2 regions of the Roseovarius roseus genome follow, and region 2 is predicted to be linked to the other one. Evidence: riboswitches for the same ligand, from Rfam matches in the RefSeq annotation. Region 2 holds a riboswitch; the other holds the start of a gene.
The links. A riboswitch is a leader RNA that binds a small molecule or an ion and turns the genes downstream of it on or off. The one in region 2 is predicted to bind thiamine pyrophosphate.

Region 1 (3,403 bases), on a different contig from region 2:
CCCTTGCAAAGCTTCCAATCGTGCGCGGTTCAGGCGATGAGACAAAGGCCGTGGCGGGCTGCGCCCATGCCGCACGCCGCGCGGCAATGCGGTTCTGCAGCCTCGTCCATTTCGCGCGGAATGTGCCCGCAGGTGCCATATGCGTCGATGCTCGCCTCGCTTTAGGGCGCTCTTCACCGGCGCCTTTTCGCGCGCAGCTTATCGCGGGCCTGTGCCCAAGTCACCGAAGGATTGCGAAAATCGCGTCAGCGGCGCAGCAGGGCGATGTAAAACCCGTCCATGCCGCCGATCTCGGCCCAGTAATCGGGGCGCAGGCGCAGCCCGCCTTCTTCGGTCAGCCAGGCGGGGTCAATGCCCGGCAGGTCCAGCGCGCCGGCGTCCACGGTCAGGCCCGGATGGCGGGCCAGCGCGTCCTCGACCTGGCATTCGCCCTCATCCGGCAGCAGTGAGCAGGTGCAATAGACCAGCCGCCCGCCCGGTTTCAGCAGGCTCAGCGCGTGGTCCAGCATGGCCGATTGCAGCGCGATCAGATCGCCGATCTCCGAGCCGTCCCGCGCATGGGGCAGGTCCGGATGCCGCCGGATCGTGCCGGTGGCCGAGCAGGGCGCATCCAGAAGGATGGCGTCATATTGCCCCTCATGGGTCAGCGCGTCGCCGGTGACGAGCGCGGCGCCGAGGCCCGTGCGGCCAAGGTTCTCGCGCACGCGGGCCATCCGCGCATCCGAGATATCAAGCGCGGTGACATCCGCGCCCGTCGCCGCCAGTTGCAGCGTCTTGCCGCCGGGTGCCGCGCACATGTCCAGCACCGCCTCGCCGGTGGTCGCGCCCAGCACACGCGCCGGGATTGCTGCGGCGGCGTCCTGCACCCACCAATCGCCCGAGGTGTAACCGGGCAGCGCACTGACCTGGCCTGCGTTCTCAATCCGCACCGATCCGGTGGGCATAAGCATGCCGCCCGTCGCCTCGGCCAGCGCGGCGGCATCGCCCTTGGGCGTCAGATCGAGCGGGGCACCGGCAAGATGCGCGGCCTCGAAGGCTGCGACGGACTTGGCGCCATATGCGTCTGACAAGGGACTGCGCAGCCATTTGGGCAGGTGTGGCACCCGCAGGATCGCCCATTCGGCAGGCCCATCGGCGGCGACCTTGCGCAGCACGGCATTGACCAGCCCCTTCAGCTTGGCAAAGCGTTTGTTGCTGGCGGCCATCTGGACGCATTCATTCACGACACCGTGCGCGTCACCCCCTTGGCACAGCTCGACCGTGCCGAGGCGCAGGATGTTGCGCACCGTCAGCGGGGGCGGCTTGCGCAGGTGTTTGGCCAGTATCTTGTCCGCGCGCTCAATGCTGCGCAGGGTCTGCGTGGCAAGGCGCTGGGCGCGGGCCCGGTCAGGTGCCTCCAGCCGGTCCAGCGCGCCGGTGGCCAGCAGGTCCGCCATCTGGCGATGCTCGCCCAGGATCTGGTCCAGCAGTTGGGCGGCGGCGGCGCGCGGCGACGCGGGCTTGGACGAGGCGGTCATGGCAAATCCTTGCTGAATGGCGACGGCGGCGTATATCAGGGGCACGGCTTCAAAGGAACCCATGCCATGACCGACAGCACCCATCCCCGCCCCGATCTTCCTCCGGCCGCGCAACGTGCGCTGGCCGAGGCCGAAGAGCGCCGTCTCAAGGCCGAGAAAACCGAACTGCCCAAAGAGCTGGGCGGTCGCAAGGAAGGGTTGGAGGCCGTTCGCTATGGCGATTGGGAAAAGAAGGGCATCGCCATCGACTTCTGATGGCTTGACGGCGCCGCGCCCGGCGATCAACGTGACCCACGTAACAGGGGCGCCCGCGAAAGCCGGGCTGAGATGCACCCTTCGAACCTGAACCGGATCATGCCGGCGGAGGAAGTTGCGCTGAGACCGGGCAAATCCGCGCCCGGCCCGTGGCCCGCCCCCGCCCGCAACAAAGGGGGATCCCGATGAAGAACGCCGGAGACTACCTGGCCCAGATGCGCGCCCGCGCGCCGCTGGTGCAGAACATCACCAATTATGTCGCGATGAACGTCATGGCCAATATCATGCTGGCGGCAGGCTGTAGCCCCGCCATGGCGCATGACGAGGGCGAGGCAGCGGAGTTCGCGGGCCTCGCCGACGCGCTCAGCATCAATATCGGCACGCTCGATCCGGCTTGGGTCCGCTCGATGGAGGCCGCTGCCGGCGTGATGGGTGCGGCGGGCAAGCCATGGGTGCTGGACCCCGTCGCCGTGGGCGCAACCGCGCTGCGCCGCGATGCGGGGGCGCGCCTCTTGGCGCTGAAGCCCAGCATCATTCGCGGCAACGCGTCCGAGATCATCGCATTGGCCGGATCTGCGGCGGCGGGCAAGGGCGCCGACAGCGCCGATGCGGTCAGCGATGCCGAGGATGCGGCGCGCGCGCTGGCCCGGCAGACGGGCGGTGTCGTGGCGGTGACCGGTGAGGTGGATTTCGTCACCGATGGCGAGGCCGCCTGGCGCGTTGCGGGCGGCCATGCGCTGATGCCGCGCATCACCGTCATGGGCTGCTCACTGACCGGGATCGTTGCGGCCTTTGCCGTGGATCAGCCCGCGCTGCCTGCCACCGTCGCCGCGCTGGCCTATTACGCGGTCGCGGGCGACATCGCGGGCGAAAAAGCCGCTGGGCCGGCCAGCTTTCAGACCGCGTTCATCGACGCGCTTTATGTGCTGTCGCCCGAGGATGTGACCGCCCGCGCGCGGATCGAGGCGGTATGAGGGTGACGCCAAGCGATCTGGGGCCGGTCTATTTCGTCACGGATGCAGGGGCTTTGGCCCCTGTTGCCGATCAGGTGCGCGCGGCGCTCGCCGCCGGGGTGCGGATGATCCAGCTACGTGACAAGGACGCCAGCGACGCTGCCTTCGAAAATGAGGCACGCGCTCTTCTGAAGATCACCCGCGCGGCGGGTGCACGTCTGATCATCAATGACCGGGTCGAGATTGCCCGGCGCATCGGGGCCGATGGGCTGCATGTGGGGCAGGGTGACGGCGATATCAGCGCCATCCGCGCCGCGATCAGGACGGACATGATCCTCGGCCTTTCGGTCGAGACGGAGGCACAACTCGGCTCTATTCCGGTGGATAAGGTCGATTATCTGGGCACCGGCCCGCTGCGTGCCACGGCGACCAAACCGGATGCGGCGCAGCCCCTCGGGATGGACGGCATGGCCCGGCTGATCGCGGCGGCGCCCCTGCCTTGCGTTGCCATTGGGGGAATCAAACAGGCAGATGCAGCGGCGTTGCGCGCAATCGGCGCGGCGGGGATTGCCGTAGTCTCGGCCATCTCACGGGCGGATGACATGGAGGGCGCGGCGCGCGCCCTGATCGAGGCGTGGAGACAGCCATGATCCCCAACATCCTTTCCATCGCGGGGTC
Region 2 (3,403 bases):
CCAGCAGCGCGCCGACCTCATGGCACACCTGCTGGTTGCCCTCTCCGGCATACGTCTCGATCCACTCGGCATAGGGCGTATCGGCGCACGCGGCGGCAAGGCGGAGGCCAATCTCGCCATAGCCCAGAACGCAAGGGGCGAGCGCGGCCAGCAGGTCAAGGAAATCGCCCGAATGACCGGCGTCCAGCACATAGCGCGTATAGGCGATGTTCTGCGGCAGTTCCTCGGCGGCGAACAGCGTGGCCTCGTCCAATCCCTCGGCGGCGCAAGTCGCGACATGCAGCGCGATCTCCTCGTTCAGGAGTGCGTGTAGCGTGCGCGAGGCAAAGCGCATTTCGTCCACTGTGCCGGCCTTGTTGACCGCCAGCGCCCAGGCGCGCGAGAAATGAATGAGGAAGAGGTAATCCTGCACCAGATAGCGCAGATAGGCCGTGCGCGGCAGGCTGCCGTCGCCCAGTCCTTCGACAAAGGCATGACGGGTATAGGCGTGCCACGGCTCGGCTGCCGCATCGCGCCATGCGGTGAAGGTCGCTCCGTACATCAGCGCGCGCCGGGGTCGATCGCCAGTTCCGAGACGGGGCGGGTGCCCTCGATGAGGCCGGCCTCGCTGAGGAAACGCTCGAATTCGGTGTAGCGCGCGGTATCGACGGCGGCGGGGCGCAGGGCAAAGCGCGGCAGCGTGTCAGTCCAGGCGCGCGCGTTCAGCTCGTCATCCAGTTCCGTTGAGGTGGATTTGAATATCTCCCAGCTCTCTTCGGGGTGGTTGACGATATACTGCGTCGCCAGCTCTGTCGCGCGCATGAAGCGCGAGATGACATCGGCGTCCATCGTTTCGGGGTTGGCGACATAGATCAGCTCGTCATAGGGCGGCACGCCTTCCTCCTCGATGAAGAAGCATTTACCGGGGGCGCCTTCGATCTCCATCTGGTTCAGCTCGAAATTGCGGTAGGCGCCGATGACGGCATCGACTTGGCCGGACATGACCGAGGGGCCAAGCGACCAGTTGACGTTGATCATCTCGACATCGCTCAGGGCGATGTCATTCGCGCCCAGAATGGCCTTCATCAGCGCCTCTTCGACACCGGCGACGGAATAGCCGATCTTGGCGCCCTTGAGGTCCGCGATTTCCTCGATCGGTCCGTCCTCCAGCACCAGAAGGCAGTTGAGCGGGCTGGCAATCAGCGTGCCGACCCGGATCAGGGGCAGGCCCTCGGCCACCTGCATATGCAGTTGCGGCTGGTAGGACAAACCCAGATCGGCCTGGCCCGCCGCCACCATCTTGGGCGGTGAGGAGGCATCGGCAGGTGCCACCACCTCGACCGCGAGGCCGCCATCGGCGAAATATCCGCGCTCCTGCGCGATGATGATGGGACCGTGGTTGGGATTCACGAACCAGTCCAGCACCAGGGTCATCTGGTCCTGCGCGAGGGCGGGCGTGCTGGCGAGAAGGGCGGCGGCAAGGGCGAGGGGCTTCATCATGGCTCCGGGTCTTGTGCTCTCTGCGAGGGACGGCTGTGCGCTGCACGTGGCCGGATCCCCGCAAGAGAGCGGTGCAATTCATGGCCTGGCCGGCGAAGTGGGAGCACTTAAAATGCCTGCGCGTGGATGCACATGCCTGTCTCCGTTCCCTCCGCCGGTATTGACCGGATCAGGTTCGATGGGTCGGCAGCATCGCCTCTCAGCCCCGGCATTGCGGAGCACCCCAACGGATGCAAGTAGACTAGCGGCGGTGGAGACACGTTGCAAGCAGCGAAGACGGGCCCGTCTGCGCCATGGCGCCGATCGAATGGCTAGGGCAAATCACCCGTTCAGCTTGCCGGTCAAAGCCGCTACGCTGCCCGCGAACAGCCGGAGTGCCCCACGCATGATCACCGCCAGCCAGACCGCAACGACGCGCATCATCTATTCCCTCATCGGGGGCGCGGCGGGCCTCGCGACTTATGCGCTAGCCGAAATCGTGCCGGATGTGGTTGAAAACGCGCGGCTCGTCCTCTTTCTGATCGCCTTCGGGCTGGGGTTTCTGGGCGTCCTGCTGGGCCTGATGGGCCCGCTGCGGCTGCGCGTTGCCGCCGCCACGGCGCTGGGCATGGCCCTGCCGGCATCGCTGCTCTTGCTCTGGGCAAGCTTTCGGCACGACAACGCGGCCGATTTTCTGGAGGGCGGCTACGAGGTTTCCGCCTATATCTATCTTTTGTTCATCGCGGTGCCCTTCGCCATCGCGCAACTGCAGCAACATGGCGGGTGGCGGCACTACGGCCTGCTTTTCGATGCGGCATGGGAGTTGGTAGTGCGCATCGCCTCGGCGCTGCTCTTTGTCGCGGTGACCTGGACGGTGCTGATGCTGTCGGATCAACTTTTGGGGCTGGTCGGGCTGACCGTGATCGAGTGGCTGATCGACCTTGATCCTGTGCCCTACCTGATCAGCGGCGTTGCGCTGGGCCTCAGCCTCGCCATCGTCTACGAGCTGCGCGACTATGTCTCGCCCTTCCTGATCATCCAGTTGCTGCGGGTTCTGCTGCCTGCGCTCTTGGTGGTGCTGGCGGTCTTTATCCTCGCCCTGCCGGTGCGCGGGCTGAGCAGCCTTTTCGGGCAGCTCTCGGCAGCGGCGATCCTGCTCGGTGTGACGGGGGCGGGGGTGACGCTGATCACCACGGCCATTCACCGCGACGATCCGCTGTCGGTGCAGGGGCCGCTGATGCGCGGCGCGGCGCAGGCGCTGAGCGTGTTGCTGGTGGTTCCGGCGCTTCTGGCGCTCTGGGCCGTCTGGCTGCGGGTGGATCAATACGGGCTGACGCCTCACCGCATCGCCGCCCTCGTGGCGGCTGGTGTCGCCTCGATCTATTCGCTGGCCTATGCGGGCGCCGTCCTGCGCCGCCGCGGCTGGCGCACCCGTCAGCGGCACGTGAACCGCGCCATGGCCGTGTTTACGCTGGTCATCGCCGCCGCCTGGATGACGCCCCTTTTGAATGCCGAGCGTCTGGCGACCGCCAGCCAGCTGGCCCGTGCGGCAGAAGGCACACCGCCCGATACCTTGCCTCTGTGGGAACTGGCGCATGACTGGGGCAAGGCCGGCCAGCGCGGGCTGGCCATGTTGGAGACGCGCTCACAAGACGCGCCTGCGACGCTCGACCTGATCGAGAAGGCCCGCCGAAGCGAGACGAAATGGGCCTATGCCGAGGCGGGCGAGGCCGAGATTTCCATCTCGGGCCGCGTGCCCCTGCGCCCCGAGGGGGTCCGCCTGCCGCAAGGTGCGCTGGATTCATTGCCGTCCGAAGAGCGCCGCATGATCGAGACCGCCTGCAACCGGCGCGCGCCTGGCGATCATCCCGGCTGCGTGATGGTGCGGGGCACGTTCGAGCCGGATGACGGCGTGGATCACGTGATCGGCTTCTTCATGACCTCC

Region 1: it holds a riboswitch for thiamine pyrophosphate, as region 2 does, so the genes downstream of both, thiM (hydroxyethylthiazole kinase) here and ACEWPL_RS04805 (ABC transporter substrate-binding protein) in region 2, are expected to answer to the same signal.

The regions. Positions count from the first base shown of each region.
Region 1 covers NZ_JBHFPE020000003.1:169,686-173,088, reverse strand. Annotated here, with positions in the region: gene ACEWPL_RS07080 (heparinase II/III family protein) at 1-139, opposite strand, end outside; gene ACEWPL_RS07075 (RsmB/NOP family class I SAM-dependent RNA methyltransferase) at 246-1,517, opposite strand; gene ACEWPL_RS07070 (DUF1674 domain-containing protein) at 1,584-1,772, shown strand; TPP riboswitch at 1,808-1,903, shown strand; gene thiM (hydroxyethylthiazole kinase) at 1,958-2,746, shown strand; gene thiE (thiamine phosphate synthase) at 2,743-3,375, shown strand; gene thiD (bifunctional hydroxymethylpyrimidine kinase/phosphomethylpyrimidine kinase) at 3,372-3,403, shown strand, end outside.
Region 2 covers NZ_JBHFPE020000002.1:185,726-189,128, forward strand. Annotated here, with positions in the region: gene ACEWPL_RS04800 (TenA family protein) at 1-544, opposite strand, end outside; gene ACEWPL_RS04805 (ABC transporter substrate-binding protein) at 541-1,476, opposite strand; TPP riboswitch at 1,609-1,715, opposite strand; gene ACEWPL_RS04810 (hypothetical protein) at 1,865-3,403, shown strand, end outside.